3 regions of the Shewanella loihica PV-4 genome follow, and region 2 is predicted to be linked to each of the others. Evidence: predicted binding sites of a transcription regulator. Region 2 holds the regulator's gene; each other region holds the start of a gene.
What was found. Region 2 encodes FliA, which starts transcription of late flagellar genes. Its sites were predicted from a motif close to CTAAAGNTNNNNNNNNNNNNGCCGATA; they were not measured.
Positions count from the first base shown of each region.

Region 1: SHEW_RS10660 (VC2046/SO_2500 family protein) is a predicted target of FliA. The motif match lies at 3,207-3,233, and genes of this name have one in related genera.
Region 3: SHEW_RS04410 (DUF5610 domain-containing protein) is a predicted target of FliA. The motif match lies at 4,223-4,249, and genes of this name have one in related genera.

Region 1 covers NC_009092.1:2,375,480-2,381,359, forward strand. The annotation lists gene SHEW_RS10650 (putative bifunctional diguanylate cyclase/phosphodiesterase) at 1-2,164, opposite strand, end outside; gene SHEW_RS10655 (DUF406 family protein) at 2,324-2,611, opposite strand; gene SHEW_RS10660 (VC2046/SO_2500 family protein) at 2,684-3,172, opposite strand; tRNA gene SHEW_RS10665 (tRNA-Tyr) at 3,298-3,382, shown strand; tRNA gene SHEW_RS10670 (tRNA-Tyr) at 3,414-3,498, shown strand; tRNA gene SHEW_RS10675 (tRNA-Tyr) at 3,539-3,623, shown strand; gene SHEW_RS10680 (PLP-dependent cysteine synthase family protein) at 3,917-4,978, shown strand; gene queE (7-carboxy-7-deazaguanine synthase QueE) at 5,120-5,788, opposite strand.
Region 2 covers NC_009092.1:1,590,609-1,596,488, reverse strand. The annotation lists gene SHEW_RS07115 (chemotaxis protein CheA) at 1-1,844, opposite strand, end outside; gene SHEW_RS07110 (protein phosphatase CheZ) at 1,860-2,597, opposite strand; gene cheY (chemotaxis response regulator CheY) at 2,611-2,994, opposite strand; gene SHEW_RS07100 (RNA polymerase sigma factor FliA) at 3,037-3,756, opposite strand; gene SHEW_RS07095 (MinD/ParA family protein) at 3,749-4,630, opposite strand; gene flhF (flagellar biosynthesis GTPase FlhF) at 4,635-5,880, opposite strand, start outside.
Region 3 covers NC_009092.1:977,269-983,148, reverse strand. The annotation lists gene SHEW_RS04435 (ABC transporter permease) at 1-235, opposite strand, end outside; gene SHEW_RS04430 (Fe(3+) ABC transporter substrate-binding protein) at 393-1,400, opposite strand; gene SHEW_RS04425 (hypothetical protein) at 1,570-2,040, shown strand; gene SHEW_RS04420 (glutathione S-transferase N-terminal domain-containing protein) at 2,119-2,718, opposite strand; gene SHEW_RS04415 (ferredoxin--NADP reductase) at 2,729-3,469, opposite strand; gene SHEW_RS04410 (DUF5610 domain-containing protein) at 3,599-4,180, opposite strand; gene SHEW_RS04405 (phosphoglycerate mutase family protein) at 4,333-4,869, shown strand; gene SHEW_RS04400 (hypothetical protein) at 5,223-5,480, opposite strand; gene SHEW_RS04395 (ABCB family ABC transporter ATP-binding protein/permease) at 5,556-5,880, opposite strand, start outside.

The sequences.
Region 1 (5,880 bases), 780 kb from region 2:
CTCGCAGGAACTGGCTGAATTCGGCCTCTCTAAGGGCTGGGCTGTAGAGGAAACCTTGGGCCTGATGACAGCTCAATGCCGATAGGAAAGATTCCTGCTCTGCGGTCTCGACCCCTTCGGCCGTCAACGACAGATTAAGCGCCTTAGCCATGGCGATGATGGCGCTGACGATCTCGCGGCTCTCACGGCTGACACTCAGATCTGAGATGAAGGATCTGTCTATCTTAAGCTTAGAGATGGGGAACTGCTTGAGATAACGCATCGAGCTGTAACCCGTGCCGAAATCGTCGATCGCCAGCCCCACCCCTAGCTCGGCCAGCTCCTTGCAAAGATGCGTCGCATAGACCACATCTTCCATCAGCTCGGTCTCGGTGATCTCTAAGATCAGGGTATTAGGGCGAATACGGTAACGGGTAACCAGCTGCCACACCTGATCGTAGAGCTGAGTACTGAAAAACTGCCGCGCCGATACATTCACATGCATAGAGATGTTGATGTTATGATGCTGCCACAGGTTGAGCTGACGGCAGGCGGCCTCTAACACCCATTCGCCTATGGCGGCGATCATGCCGGTTTGTTCGGCGATATCGATAAAGGCGCCTGGATAGAGCACCCCCTTCTTGGGGTGGTGCCAACGGATCAAGGCCTCAGCGCCGATATAGGCCTGTCGGCCGAGATCTTTAAGCGGCTGATAATATAGCTCAAACTCACGATTCTTCAGCGCCGCCTGCAGATCCCGCTCGATCTGTGCATCCTCTTTGAAGGTGTTTAACAGGGCATGGTTGAAGATCTGTATCGCGCTGCCCTGCTTCTTCTTGGCATATTGCACTGCGATATCGGCGCAGGTAAGCGCAGAGAACCCTGCCTCCAGGGCATCGATTTCGACCACAGAGAGTGCAGGTTTAGCCTCAAATGATTCGGCGCCCACCTGCACAGGCAGGCTCAGCTGATGATAGAGGCGCTTGATGGCATAATCCAGGCTCTGCTCATCCTCTACTCCTTGTAGCACCAGGGCAAACTCATCGCTGCCCACACGGGCCATCAGCTCCGCCTTCTTGACGCTGGCGAAATGTTTGATACGACGCGCCACCTCGATCAACAGGCTATCGCCCTTCTCGTGACCATAGGTATCGTTGAAGCGCTTAAAGCCTCTGAGATCGATCAACATCAGGTGGCCGCTACGGAGTTTTTCCAAGGCGCGATTGAAATAGCTGCGATTATAGAGGCCCGTCAGCGAACAGCGCCAGGCTAGACGCTCGAGTTCATTCTGCTGCACCAGCTCTTCCGAGCAATCTTCGGCGGTCACCAAGGCGTAATGGTTGCCCCTTGGCGTGGTGAAGGGACGCACCCGATAGCGCAGCCAGTAGCTCTCGCCGTCGCGACGGGTCAACTGGGTGTTTCCCTTGGTGATCTTGCCTTGCTTAACTTGGGCCAGTACCGCATCGGCCTGCACCGGCGATTGCTTAAAGAAATCCAGACAAGCTAGCGATTTGCCTAAGATCTGCTGCTTAGGCACCCCAGAGATAGCGTGATGGGCGCCGTTGACGTATTCAATCTTATCCGTGGCCAGATTGACTACCATACTGATCTGTTCAGACTGCTCTATCGCCTTCAAGAACAGACTCAGGCGTTCGTCTGTGTCGTAGGCTCTCTGGGTGGCCAGGGTCAACGCCAGCTGATCGGCGACTTGAGAGACGATATGGATTTCGCTTTCCGGCCATTCATGGGGATGCAAAGATTCGAGATAGAGCACACCTTCAAGATGGCCATTGATCCGAATCGCCACATCGAGATGGGACACCACAGCGTTGGCCGTCAGATGCTCACGAATCTCGGCGACGCGGCAGTCCTGCTCCACGTCGATCACATCTATGATACGACCGCGTTTGAGTTGTTCGAAATAGTTAGGACAGAGACCCTGTGCGGGACGCGAAGCATGATTCAGAGAAGACTGATTAAATGAAGCTTGGCTTTGAGAACCCGAAAGAGCTATGAGCTCACTGGTCTCGCAACCGGAAAACAGGCAAACACCTATGTTGTCGACCTTCAGGGATTGACTGAGCAGATCACAGGCAAGCTCGGCCGTCTCTTTAAACTGGCCTTCTTGTTTTTGCGTCGAATTGACTATCGTTTCAAGCAGATGTTGAAATTGTCGCTTGGTCATAAAATCCTACTGCCGATAACCTTTGCCAATAAAAAGGTTATCAAGGTAAAAACCGCCAAAGACGGTACAACATAGATGTTATTGTTATTATTTAACGTTCAATTTGTGCACATTACACGAATAACTAGCTAATTAGCAAGCAAATATAGCAAGCCCCTATTAGAGGCCATGCTCGAGTTGAAAAATCATCTTCTCGGCGCTGTAACCAAAGGTCAGACGTAGCTCCAGGGCGCCTTCTACCGCCTTAATGTCACTCTCCACACCCTCGAAACGCTGTTTGGCCGCTTCAGCCAAGGCTTGCAACTCACTCTGGGCCTTGTCACCCTCGCGAACCAGAGTCAGTACTGTGTCAAATTCATCGATCACAGCGCCTATGTCGGCATAGCTGCCACAATCGTTACAGGTATCGTTGACTAACTCGGATTGACCTTCTTGAATCTTCTTCATTTTGACGCTTAACCTTTTAACTGAAAATGCTCTTAGCTATATATAGCAAAACCCGAGCGTTCGCACTTAAAACTAAGCCAAAATGTCTCCTAACGCACGTTGCCTGACGATCTGCTCGGTAAAATGGGGCAGCTCCATCACAGGTGCATCGGCGTCGAGTTCATTATGAAAACGTGCCAGGGTAACGGGATCGCAGTTAGCCAACACCTCTTGCATCGCCAGTGGATCTCGCCCTCTATGCACCAAAGGCTCGGGGTTTAAATATTGCTGTAGATGAAAACCACAGAGACCCGCTTGATGAAACTGCTCACTATTATCTCTGTCTTCACCCAGATGCAGTGCGCTGGTCAGGGGCTGAGCGTCCGGTAACTCAAACTGACGCTTGAGTTTCGCTTCAAGATCACTGGGGGTTTGCTCCAGGTTAAACTGCGCCATATCGCGGGCGTCGTTAGACAACATGGCCAGCAGCAGACCAAATTCGCCCCGGCGATGATCGACTATCGCCTGGTTGAGTCGGGTCCCCAATTGATTTTCGTTGATGATCAACTGACTAGTTCGCATAAAAAAACATCAATAAAACAGCTCGTTGCTATTTAATCGACCGCTTGCGCCATAACTTTAGTAATTATTTTAAATTGGGGCTTTACAGCGCCAACGATTCTGACTACTATTGCCGCCGCAATTGAGGAGGGGTTCCCGAGTGGCCAAAGGGATCAGACTGTAAATCTGACGGCTCAGCCTTCGAAGGTTCGAATCCTTCTCCCTCCACCATTTGCCTACAATGTATTAAAGAGATACTCGTGGAGGGGTTCCCGAGTGGCCAAAGGGATCAGACTGTAAATCTGACGGCTCAGCCTTCGAAGGTTCGAATCCTTCTCCCTCCACCATCTTTATCTTGTTATTACCTTGTACTGCTGTAAAAAATATGGAGGGGTTCCCGAGTGGCCAAAGGGATCAGACTGTAAATCTGACGGCTCAGCCTTCGAAGGTTCGAATCCTTCTCCCTCCACCATTTTTTCTCCCGCGTTATCTTAGCTTTATCCTAAACCTCAGTTTTATCTTAAAACTTAGCTTCCCCGTTTGTTTTACCTATTGCCATAAAACGCATCTGTTTTTAAGGAAAACTAATTCATCCCGTTTGCTACCCACTGCAACATACTGCTTAAGCCATTTTCCAGTCGATCCTTCAATCATCACAACAAGCGCCCTCGACGCTCGGTCGCATTTCTTTTCGATTTTCCTTTTCGTTATAATTTATTTCGTTAAGCTATAAGGTCTATCCGCTCAATAACCTCAGGAGCCACAATGGATCAATCTTGGGTCAACCAGGCCATCGCAAAGATCGAGGCTGATTATCAACGCAGTGCAGACACTCATCTGATCAAGCTGGAACTGCCCATGCTGCCCTGCATCGATATCTACCTAAAAGATGAAAGCACCCATCCCACAGGCAGCCTCAAGCATCGCCTGGCGCGCTCTCTGTTTCTCTACGCCCTGTGTAACGGCTGGATCACCCAAGATACGCCCATTATCGAATCCTCCTCCGGTAGCACCGCAGTGTCCGAGGCCTACTTCGCACGCCTGCTGGGGCTGCCCTTCATCGCCGTGATGCCCGCCTCGACCGCCAAGAAGAAGATCCAACAGATCGAGTTTTATGGTGGACGCTGCCATTTCGTCGAGCATTCGAGTCAGATCTACGCCGAGTCACAACGCCTGGCCGAAGAGCTATCGGGCCACTATATGGATCAGTTTACCTACGCAGAGCGAGCCACCGACTGGCGCGGTAACAACAATATCGCCAACTCTATCTTCGAGCAGATGCAAAGAGAGCCGCATCCCGTCCCCAGCTGGATCGTGATGAGCCCAGGCACGGGCGGCACCTCGGCCACCATAGGCCGCTATATTCGTTACCAGTGTGCCAAGACCAAGCTTTGTGTGGTGGACCCAGAAAATTCGGTGTTCTACGACTATTACCATAGTGGCGATGCCAGTATCAGCTGCGCCGGCGCCAGCCGTATCGAAGGCATAGGCCGTCCGCGGGCAGAGCCCTCTTTTATCCCAGGGGTTGTCGACCATATGGTCAAGATTGATGACAGCGCATCGATCGCCACCATCTATTGGTTAGAGACGCTGATCGGCCGCAAGGCAGGCCCTTCGACCGGCACCAACCTCTATGGCGCCCTGCAACTGGCGAGCGAAATGCATGCCAACGGCCAAACCGGCTCTATCGTTACCCTGCTATGCGACTCGGGAGATCGTTATCTCGATACCTACTACGACAAGCAATGGGTAGATGAGCATATCGGCGACATTACTGAGTATCAGGCCAAGCTAGCGGCCTTTAATGAGTCGGGTCATTTGGAATAGCCAGCCTGTCTGACCAATTCTCAAGCAGGAACTTTAGAGAAGATAAGTAGGCTCTAGGAGTCACAAACGAAAAACGGCGCCTTTAACTGTTTACTCCCGGTTGGCGCCGTTTTTTTATGTGAATATAAGTGTCTCTGATACTTAATCGATATTCAGATATTTATGGGTCTGAATAGAGAGGCGCCAGTTACGCTCGATGCAGACCTTCATCGCCAGCTCGGTGGCGCGGGGCTTCTGGCTAATCGGCTGCAGGCAGATGGTCTTGCCTAGGGTATCAATGCCTTTAAGCAGCTCGTCGAGCTCCTCGATATGGGAGGCCTTGGCTACCGGGTGTTTGATCTCATCGGCGCGTTCCAGCGCCTGCTCTAACACCTTATAACCGCCCTTCATGTTGATCTTAGGCGACACCGTCACCCAGGCACGGGGATCGACTAACACGTCGAAGGTCCCGCTTGTCTCAATTTGACACTGCATGCCGGCATCGGCAAAGGCCTGAGTCAAGGCGATAAGATCATAGATACAAGGCTCGCCGCCGGTGATCACCACATGTTTGGCGCTAAAGCCCTGCACCTTGAAGTGCATCAACAGCTCACGGGCATCCAGCTCGGCCCAGCGGCCGATGGCGCCATCCACCTGGATCACTTGCTCAGAGGAGACGCGGTTCTCGGCTAAGGTTTCCCAGGTATGTTTGGTATCGCACCAGGAACATCCCACAGGGCAGCCCTGCAGACGGACGAAGATCGCCGGCACGCCCGTGTATACCCCTTCACCTTGGATGGTTTCAAAAACTTCATTAACCGGATACTTCATCTTAAACCTCGTCACTTGCGGGCGGCTTTTATAGAAGATTTTGCCCCTACAAGCAAGTATAACCCCATTAATTCCCCAAGGTTTCACCAATT
Region 2 (5,880 bases):
GCCACTTCCACCATCAGGGTCGGCATAATAGCCAGGGTGAGCGGCACCTTGATCTCCAGGCAAGTCCCCTTACCTTTTAAGGAGTCGATATGCACGGTACCGTTTAACTGAGTGATACGCGTCTTCACCACATCCATGCCGACGCCGCGGCCGGAAATATCGGAGATCTCCACCTTGGTAGAGAAGCCCGGGGCGAAGATAAGGTTATAGGCCTCTTCATCAGACATGCGCGCCGCAGCATCTTCATCGAGCACGCCGCGCTTGATGGCGATCTGCTTAAGCTTCTCGGGGTCCATCCCCGCGCCATCATCTTCAATCTTGAGCAGGATATGGTCACCTTCCTGACTGGCAGAAAGGGTAATAGTCCCGGTACGCGACTTGCCGTTAGCTTCACGCTCGTCAGGCATCTCGATACCATGGTCAACCGAGTTACGCACCAAGTGAACCAAAGGATCCGCAAGGGCTTCCACCAGGTTCTTATCCAGATCCGTATCTTCACCTATCATGCGAAGATCGATCTCTTTATTCAGGCTGCGCGCCAGATCCCGCACCACGCGAGGGAAGCGGCCGAAGACCTTCTTGATCGGTTGCATGCGCGTCTTCATCACCGCGCCCTGGAGATCGGCTGTCACCAGATCCAGGTTGGCCAGCGCCTTAGACATATCCTCATCATCGCGGGAAATCCCTAAGCTAAGCAGGCGGTTACGCACCAATACCAGCTCACCGACCATGTTCATGATCTGATCCAGGCGCGCGGTATCGACGCGCACTGTGGTTTCCGCCTGAGGCATATTGGTCGCTGGCGCCTTTGCCGCAGCCTTCTCTTTCACCACAGGCTTAGGAGCTGGCACCTCCACGGGTTGCGACTTAACGCTGCTTGGCGCCGGGGTGGCGACTTTATTCGGCGCAGGGGCTGCTGGCGCCTTAGCGGCAGAAGCTACTGGTTTGCTTGTCTCACTGCCAGGGCCAGCACCGGCGCCATGCAGCTCATCGAGCAGCTTTTCAAATTCATCGTCGGTGATCTCATCGGCGTCCACCGGCGGCGAGGTCGGCTCTGGCACCTTGGCAATAGGAGCCGAAGGGGCCTGAAATTTACCCGAGCCATGCAGTTCATCGAGCAGCGACTCGAACTCATCGTCTGTGATGTCGTCGCTATCGCTCGCCTGAATCGGCGCCACACCTGCAGGCGCCGTACTTGATGGCCCCTTACCGCTGCCATGAAGGGCATCGAGCAGGGCTTCGAATTCAGATTCATCGATCTCATCGATATCGCCTTCTCCGGCGATAGAGGTCACGGGTGCATCGCTTACCGGCTCGTCGAACAGTTCGACACCGTCATCGAGCGGCATATCAAATAGCTCTATACCGTCGTCAGCTGGTATTTCGACAGCCGGTTCGGCCGGCGTCTCGGCAACGGCTTCAACTGATGCCCCGCCCTGCTCAGATGGCAATAAGCCACCAGAGCTCAATAATTTAAGATTAGCTAACAGGCCTTCATCGGCAGGGCTTTGCTCGACACCCGCCTGGGTCTCGGCAAACATAGAGTTGATGGTGTCGACGGCCTGGAGAATGATATCCATCAGCTCGGCAGAGACACTACGCTTACCCGTGCGCAACAGGTCGAAGGTGTTTTCCGCTTCGTGACAAACATCCACCATGGGCGTCAGGCTCAGGAAGCCGGCGCCGCCTTTAACGGTATGGAATCCACGGAAGATGGCATTGAGTAGTTCGGTGTCGTCGGGGTTATTTTCTAACGCCACCAGCTGTTCAGAGAGAAGCTCAAGGATCTCGCCCGCTTCAATCAAAAAGTCCTGCAGTATCTCTTCATCAACATCAAAGGACATTCATATGACTCCTACTTAGAAACCTAGACTCGACAGCAAGTCATCGACTTCATCTTGCCCTGTCACGACATCATCACGCTGATCAGCGTTCATAATAGGACCTTCAGCTTCGACACACTTCTCTGATGCACGGGGTTTATCCGTGGCGGGCTGCTCGCCAAATACGGTCAACATAGAGACCAGGTTACTCTCAACCTCTCGCACCAGCTCGATCACCCGGCGGATCATCTGTCCGGTCAGATCTTGGAAGTCCTGGGCCAGCAATATGTTGTTGAGTAACTCTTTTAAACGATTGGAATCGGATTCGCTGCGCTCGATAAACTGCTGAACATCATGGCAGAGCGCCTTAAATTCGTGCAGCTGAATATCGCGACGCATCAGGCGATCCCAAGAAGGCTTAACGGCCTGTACGTTCATGGTAAGGGCATCTGCAAGAGGCAGAGACTCTTCGACGGCGTCCATGGTTTTATTGGCGGCCTGCTCCGTCATGTCGATGACATAATTGAGGCGCTCTTTGGCATCGGGAATTTCGCTATTGGCCAGCTCCACGAGACGACCGTCCACCTGAAAGTCCACTATGGCACTGTGAAGCTGACGGGTTAGGCGACCCACCTCGTCAAACAGCTCTTTCTGAATCGGGCTGGCGATATCGCGAATTAGCTCATCGGCCATCTCTTGTTGACCCGCCTCTAGCAGATCAACGAGTTGCTTGGCCTGTGCTAGATTGATCAGCCCTGAAGTTTCTGCCTGCATAGCTCAACCTTGATTAACCGAGTCGTTCGAAAATTTTGTCTAACTTCTCTTTCAATGTCGCCGCAGTAAAAGGTTTCACCACATAGCCATTCACACCGGCCTGCGCCGCTGCAATGATCTGTTCCCTTTTTGCTTCCGCAGTCACCATCAACACAGGAATGTGCTTCAGGTTGTCATCAGCACGGATAGCCTTTAACAGGTCGATCCCCTGCATGCCAGGCATATTCCAATCGGTCACGACAAAGTCAAAATCGCCTTTTTGCAACATAGGCAAGGCTGTCGAACCGTCATCTGCTTCCTGAGTGTTATTAAAACCCAAGTCTCTCAACAAGTTCTTGATGATGCGTCTCATTGTTGAGAAGTCGTCAACAACGAGAATCTTCATATTCTTGTCCAAGGTTTCCTCCGCGGAGCTGTTTTTATATTGCTCATGTAATCGTTATATTTTGGTCCAATGCTTGAGTTTAGCTTTGAGTCTGAGCATCGCCTGGCTGTGTATCTGGCTTACTCGGGATTCGCTTACATCAAGTACGGCACCGATCTCTTTTAAATTTAATGCTTCGTCATAATATAACGACAAAACTAATCCATCTCTTTCTGGCAGTAATTTAATCGCCTCGACGAGGGCCTCGTGGAACTGTGTCTCTGCCAGTGACTCAAATGCGTCGTCCTGATGATCGTCTTCCTGTCTTACTACATCGACCGATACACCAAGATCTTCAATTCCAACTACTTTCCCGACGGAAACATCATTAAGAATATGATGGTACTCATCGAGCGTCATATCAAGTCGATCCGCAATTTCATTGTCTTTTGCGTCACGTCCAAGTTCTTGTTCTAGCTCGTCAATCACCTGGGCTATGCGTCGCTGATTACGGTGAACCGACCTGGGTACCCAGTCTCCTCGCCTAATCTCGTCGAGCATGGAGCCGCGAATACGTATACCGGCGAAGGTTTCAAACTTGGCACCCTTGCTGCCATCGAACTTGGCCGAGGCTTCAAGCAGGCCCATCATACCTGCTTGTAACAGATCATCCAATTGCACCGAGGCGGGTAGACGAGCGAGTAAATGGTGAGCAATCCTTTTTACCAACGGTGCATACTGTTCGACAATAGAAGCTTTGTTATCTAAACAAGTATACGCAGCGGCTTTACTCACTCGTACGATCCTCTTGATATTCGGGACGTTGAACCAATCGCTCTACAAAGAACTCCAGGTGTCCGCCCGGTTGTTGTGGCACTGGCCAGCTAATGATCTTATTCGCTAGGCCGTGATAAGCAATTGACGCCGGTGACTTAGGAAATGCCTCGACGATCAACTTTTGTTTACGAACTGATTTGCGAAGGTTTTCATCGAAGGGGATAGTCGCAACCAGCTCCAGGGCCACGTCGAGAAAACGGTCGGTTACCTTGCTAAGTTTAGCAAACAACTCCATCCCTTCTCGCAAACTTCTAACCATGTTTGCCACAATCTTAAATCTGAATACGCCATGCTCACGGCTAAGAATCTTAATCAAAGCATAGGCGTCGGTAATAGAGGTCGGCTCGTCGCACACCACAACCAACACATCTTGAGAGGCGCGAGAGAAGCTGAGCACCATGTCTGAGATACCTGCCGCTGTATCGACCACCAGGATATCAAACTGGGTCTTCATCTCGCTGAAGGCACGGATCAGGCCCGCATGCTGGGCCGGTGTCAGCTCGACCATGGCCTGGGTGCCAGAGGTGGCTGGAATAATGCCAATCCCCTTTGGACCACGTACGATAATATCGTCAAGGTCAGCGTCGCCAGATAATACGTGGGAGAGATTGCGCTCGGCTCTCAGGCCCAACATGACATCGACGTTGGCTAGCCCCAAGTCGGCATCGAGCACAAGCACACGCTTGCCCTTCTCGGCCAGGGAGACGGCGGTATTGATCGACACGCTGGTTTTACCTACGCCACCCTTACCACCGGTTACGGCAATTACTTTTACTTTTTCGTTATATGGTTGATTCATCATACGTAAACCGCTTGCTTGATCCCGACTCATTATATTACTCAAATGCGTAGGCCTGTTCATATGACCTTTCGTTATTCTGTATTGGTTGCACTTTCTTTTCGAGTACCGACAGGGCCTTGTTGGCTAAGGCTAAGGTGTCGGCCACTTGCATATCTTCTGGCACTCTTTGTCCATCGGTGACATAACTCAAAGGTAATCCACTTTGAATCAACACACTCAACGCCGGTGCCAAGGCCACTGATTCATCTAATTTGGTCAAAATCGCGCCGGATAATGGAATCCGGGTAAACTGCGCGACGGCATCTTCAAGCACTCTTCTTTGACTTGTAGATGACAGTACCAGATAACTGCGAATAGGTAATCTGCTATTTGCAGTTAAATTATCAAGTTGCTGGAACAATCTCACATCTCTCTGTCCCATGCCCGCCGTATCTATCAATACTAGCTTGCGATTGCGGAACTGATAAAGAATTTGTTCCAACTCATTGAGATCATGAGCTTGCTTGACCGGGCACCCCATTATTTTGCCATAGGTTGCCAGCTGCTCATAGGCTCCAATGCGATAATGATCCGTTGTAATGAGTGCAACTTGATCTGAACCATGCTGCGCGGCGAATCGAGCGGCTAATTTTGCGACACTCGTCGTCTTACCCACACCAGTTGGGCCCACGAAGGCGACCACACCGCCCTGACGAACGATGTCGTCCCCCTGGTTGTCGAGCATGTTCGCCAGGCTGCGTGGCAAGGCCTTCACCAAGTCCGCTGGCACATAGTGCTCGCTCAAGGCCGATAACTTGGCGGCGACCTCAGGGCTAAACTCGGCATCCAGCAGGCGGCTCTCTAACATGGCGCCCACAGGATCCAGACGACTCTTCTGCTCAGTCAGCAGTGAGGTCACCTGATGTGTCAGTAGGTTGCGAAGTGATGCCAGCTCTTCACGCATAGACTCGATCTCGCTGGCCGGCGCGCTCTTATCACGCTTGGCACGGTTAAAATTCTGGCTCTCGTGTGTGTTGGCATGGGGATTAGCCTGCATGCCGCCATGCATATTAGGCGCGGCCATTTCATCGCTTGGCGCCTTCAATCCCTGGGCCCAGGCAGGCATCTCGAGTGCTTCATTCGATTGGCTTAATTGCTGACTGACGCGATTTTGTTGACGCTCGAGCAGCGCTTGCAGCGAATCGGCTACGGGTGATGGCTGTTTTTTTGACTCTGTCTTAATGGGCTGACGACCGATAGAAACCTTCTCCTCGGCCAGATCGAGAAAGCTGGGTGACAAA
Region 3 (5,880 bases), 610 kb from region 2:
AGCGGGCCACGCACCAGGCGGCGGGCACGGCAATCAGCAAGGCGCCTAGGCTGACAAACAACATCAAGGCCAAGGTGTTGAAAATATAGGTCGGCAGAACGGTTTGCATCAGGTGACCGAATACCGCCTCATCTGGCACCATTGCCTGTATGCAGATGGCTCCCAGGGGCAGGGCGAAGCAGATGGCGGTCAGATAACTTAGGGTCGACCAGGATTTGGGAAAGCCTAAAATCATAGAAAATCTCAATAAAGCGAGTCAGGCCATTATCTGTGACCAACTTAAATCTAAGCTTAAACGCAAACGATTATTAATTGAATAGTGACCCATGCGGCATAAAAACGAGATAGCCTTCCCGAAGGAAGGCTATCTTTTGAACAATGACCGCCTATCACTAGAGATCGAACTTCACTTGGTCGAGCAACTTCACCGCCGCACCGTGATACTCGGCCAGCTTGTGGATGGGCAGCTCATCGGCCTTATAGTCACCCCAGGAGGCGACCAGCTTAGACGGCTTCACATCCGCCTTGACCGGGTATTCCATGTTGAGCTCGGCGTAGGTTTGCTGCGCCTGTTGACCCGAGAGGTATTCCATCAACTTGATGGCGTTCTCGCGCTCTGGCGCATACTTAGCCAGTGCCATGCCAGAGACGTTGATGTGAGCACCGCGATTTTTCTGATTCGGGAAGTTGATGTTGACCGCCTCGGCCCAAGGCACCTGCTTAGGATCTTGCAACATCTTACCTAGGTAGTAGCTGTTACCTATGGCGATATCACACAGCCCCTCTTTAACCGCCTTCACCTGCGCCCTGTCGTTACCCTGTGGCTTGCGGGCCAAGTTTGCCTTAACGCCTTCTAGCCAGGTCTTAGTGTCTGCCTCACCATGATGGGCGATCATCGACGCCACCAGAGAGATGTTGTAGGGGTGCTTACCGCTACGGGTACAGATCTTGCCCTTAAATTTAGGATCCGCCAGATCTTCATAATCGATATCCAAGGGGCCGAGGCGCTCCTTAGAAGAGTAGATATTTCTCACGCGTTTCGTCAGGGCAAACCAATCGCCATTGGGCGAGCGAAGATTCGCTGGAATGTTCTGCGCTAAGGTCTGGCTGTCGACCGAGGCCACCAGCCCTTTATCCGCCAGCTCCATCAAACGAGAGAAATCTGAGGTAAGCACGAGATCCGCAGGTGACAGGCGTCCCTCTCGGGCGATTCGCTCGGCAATGCCCTGTTTGGTGAATACCAGATTGACCTTGATGCCTGTCTCCTTGGTAAAGTCAGCCAAAATGGGATCAATAAGGAAAGCCTGTCGGTAGGAATAAACCGTGATGCTGTCGGCCGCATTGGCCATTGAAGTGACACAAGCAAAACCCAGAACAGCCAAACGTTTCATGAATCTCATGCAATACTCCGCGATAAAGTTAATGATAATAATTATCAATTGCGACAAGAGTAATCAATCTGGCAGGAAACGGCAAGTGAGATCCGTCAAAATTTGCGTGACCGCTCATTTTGACCAAAATAGCCTCGCTGACTAGACTCAAAGGACTCGGCCACAAAAAGGATCTCATATGTTTCTGGAAATTCTCGCGCTGATACTCGCCGTCATTCTTATTTTATTCCTGTTTAAACATAGATTTACTCGGGTACGAGTCAGGCGCGCCCGTAGAGCCGCAGTGCCGCAGACCAGTCTGAGTGCCAGGATGATCAGCGAAGACGTTCCCCATGCGCCGACACACAATCTCAATACCAGCCATCCCTATCACTGTGTCGAGATAGTCAACGACGAGGGCCTCTGTGGCAGCGCGAAGAAGTTAAAAGGTAAACGATTCCTCTCCATAGACGCACCGACACTACCACTTCCCGGCTGCAGCGAGAGTGAATGTAGCTGCCGATATCTGCATCATGAAGACAGGAGAGAACAAACTGACGATAGGCGGGTCGACTTCGGTGTGACCCGTGAACTCTATGGTGTGTTTGGCGAGCCGAACAGGCGCAGTCAACCGGCTAAGGGACGGCGCCATACTGATACTCGCCACTAACAGCTAACAGAAAAGCACCAACTGCTTCTCACTAAACCCAAATCCTTGAGTGCAAACTCTTTAGTGATACAGCCAAGCCTAGGCGTGGGGACGCGTGGTTAACATGGGCGCGCTCTTGGAGAAGCTCTGTAGCCATCTGGCCGTAGCCGGGGCGACCTTACGCCAATCCAGATCCGGATGACGAAAATCTACATACTCTAACAGGCAGGCGAGGCAGATCTGCTGCAAAGACACCTTACTGTGCCCTGAAATGGCCATCAGCTCTATCTGCGCCAAGCCCCTGAGTAAGGCCTGTTCAAACCGCGCCGTCCAAAATGGGCTACGCAAGCCCTCATCGTCACGCATCTGCTCCTGTCTTAAGGCCACCGCGCTATCGAGCAAGCCCTTAATCAGGGAGTACTGGGTCTCGCCGTACCAGGAATCACCGGGCTGTCCAAACAGCTCGCCACCACAATACTCATGATCTAGGTAGCGCAGGATCACCTCGCTGTCATACAAGGTGCCACCATCGTTTAACAGCAGACAAGGGATCTTGGCCAGCGGATTGGCATCCAGTAATAGCTCGGTATTCTCAAGTGGATTAACGGCGATCGGCTCGATCCCTCTGATGGCAAACTGCGCGATAACGACCCGCACGGTTCTGGCGTAGGGTGACGCCGGCGAAAAGAGTAATTGCATATCGCTTCCTCTACCAATATTTCTCGACGGTGATCTGCCCTGGCGCGCGGCGAAGGTTCTTAGCCAGCCCGCGGGACTGCAACAGGGTATTGAGCTCCTTGATCATCTCAGGATGACCACAGATCATCACCTGTGAATTTTGCGCGCTCAGCTTGAGGCCGACCTGCTGCTCGATTACACCGCTCTCGACACCTTGGGTGATGCGGCAACTGAGCGCGCCTTCCACCGGCTCCCGGGTCACTGAGGTAACTAAGGTAAACTTTCCGGGGTATTTGGCCTCGAACGCCTTAAGCTCTTCATAATAGGCGAGATCCTCTTGATAGCGCACGCCGTAGATTAAGATCACCCGCTCAAAACGCTGCCATGGCTCGGTGGTTCTCATCATGGAGATAAAGGGGCCCACCGCGGTTCCTGTGGCAAAAAACCACATATGCTTGCCCTGGGCTGGGATCTCATCCAGCGTCATGAAGCCCGCCGCCTTGGTGGAGATATCGATGCTGTCTCCCGGGGCTAGGGCCTGCAACTTAGGCGACAGTAGACCATCGTCGACACTGACCGCCAGCACCTCCAGCAGCGACGCATCGGGCGCATTGACCAGTGAATAGGCTCTGGCGACACGTTTATCGTCAATATGCAGCGACAACTTAATGAATTGCCCGGCAATGAATTCGCCGATATCGGCCGACAGCTTCAGGGTAAATAACTGATCGCTCCAGTCAATCCGCTCTACAACCTTTGCCTCTCCCCACATATCGCCACCTCTGCTGGCACCAATCGATACTGATACTCCCATGATTCATAGATTTTCTATCCGAGTCAAGACAACAAAAAACCCCTTATCTTAAGGGGTTTATCGAAATCAAATGGGAGTCAGAAGGCCTTATTCTTGCTCTGTCTCTTGATTGAAACTGTCTCTGAATGCCTGCAGCCCTTCCTGTACTAGGGCATAGGTCTTGTCGACCCCAGCCGCAATATCGCCTTCAAGCACCTTGAGTCCGGAGAGGATATCTTTGGCCTCATCGAAACCTTGGTCAATGGCACCACCGATTATGTCCATGAAGGAGCTGAGCTGCTCATCGAAGGACATGCTGCTGTTTTGCTGCTGATGTATGGCAAAAAACTGAGTCGCAAAGCTGACGATGCGCTCGGCCGTCGCCTCGGGTGAGGTATCCACCCCTTGAGCCGCCGCCCTCTCGATGGCGTGCTCACCCATGGTTGGTGCCAGCTCTTCATTAATCGCCTCAATCGCCGCCTTATACAACAGCTGCATGGGCTCATTGCCCGCGCTCAAGTTCACCTCTTGCTGCGCTTCCAAGATCGCCGTATTCATCAGCTGTTTACTGGCCGCCAATGCCGTCTTGTTCTTGGCCACTTCGGAGACTTGTTGACCATGGTTAGTCGTCGAATCTGTCTTGTTGTGCGCCGCCGCAGATACGGCTCCGCCGTGATTTTGAATCTCCATAATCGCCTCGCTCACCAAATTAAATTAGCCCTCAGCTATTATTATCGTCCATTTTGTAAGCAACTTTAGCGCAAATGCCCAATTAATCTGTCATCGGCAATTCACACAAAGTGCGGTATGCTAACCAATTCGTTAATTAAATAAGGGTTCCCATGTTACGACTCATCAGCATTGGACTTTTCGCCCTGGTGGCTTACCTGCCAATGGCGCAGGCCAATCCAGCAATCGCCAGCAAGACGGTAATTCTGGTGCGTCATGCCGAAAAAGCCGATCAGGGACGCGACCCTAGCTTGAATGACGCGGGCAAGTTGCGAGCACAGGCATTGGTTGAAAGCTTGGGCGATACCCCACTCAGCCTGGCCATATCCACACAATTTAAGCGCACCCAGGAAACCTTAACGCCGCTTATTACCGCCAGAGGAATTCCTTTAGTTGTGATCGACGCAGGCAAGGATTTGGACAAACATATTGCGGCCATTGCCGACAAGGTCATGGCGCAGCAGGGCAATGTGATCATCGCCGGCCACTCCAATACTGTGCCACTGATCATCAAGGCACTTCGAGGACCCGAAATACCTCAATTGAGAGAGGATGAATATGACAATTTATTTATCCTTTCCCTGCCCCAAGATGGCGCAAGTAGCCTGATAAAAACCCAATATGGTGCAACTTCAGACAATACCCAATAAGGATTAGACATTAGTCTAGATAGCGCTAGCTTTATGATCTAAACTTGATTACATTAGCGATATATGGAATAGCAGCACGCGCTGACGTTAAGCGCAGCCACGGAGAATCACTGGTGAGTAATTCGTTTTTTGGAGCGGGAAATAAAAGTAAACCTTTGTCGGTTAGCTGTCAAAAATGCAACCGATTAACGGTTATTGAAGGCGAGACAATCTGCTTCAAGGGTGGAGAGATCATTAGACTGACCCCCTATGAGCCGCAAAATACCAAGCTCAGCCTCCTCTGTGACGGTTGGAAGCCGATCAACACCTCAAAAAGAGCCTAGTCCTTCTGCCAGCCAGTCTGGCGGCAAACCCTACATCATCCCCGCATAGTCATTCGCGTAGTGCTTTACTTCACGCGTAATACCTTCGATTACGGTCGAGGGCGGGATCATGGCAAGGGTCAAGCCCCGTGTCGTGACCCTCAGGTAGGAGCTCAGCTGGGCATAGACGACCACCAACTCCTCCTGTCCCAATCCCCGCTCTCTTAAGGTCGCCATGATGGCTAGCCAATCGGTATCTACGATCCGCGCCTGGCCTTCGATACTTGCATGTATAGGGATGTTTTTCATGGGAGCGCCTCCGTAGGTTTGTTATTAACAAATATTATGCAAATCAAACCTGAACGAATACTTAATCCCACACAATTAATGCTGATTTTGTACGGTCCACAATTTCTTATACAGACCATCGGCCGCCAGCAGGCTCTGATGATCGCCACGTTCAACTATCTTGCCCTGACTCAGCACCAAGATCTGGTCGGCATCCACGACCGTCGACAGCCTGTGGGCGATAACAAGACTCGTATGCCCCTTGGCCATCTCTTTGAGCGCATTGAGGATCGCCTGCTCCGAATGGCTATCCAGCGAAGAGGTCGCCTCATCGAACACCAATAGGGGCGAGCCCTTGAGGATCGCCCTGGCGATCGCCACCCTCTGTTTCTCGCCGCCGGAGAGTTTTAACCCGCGCTCA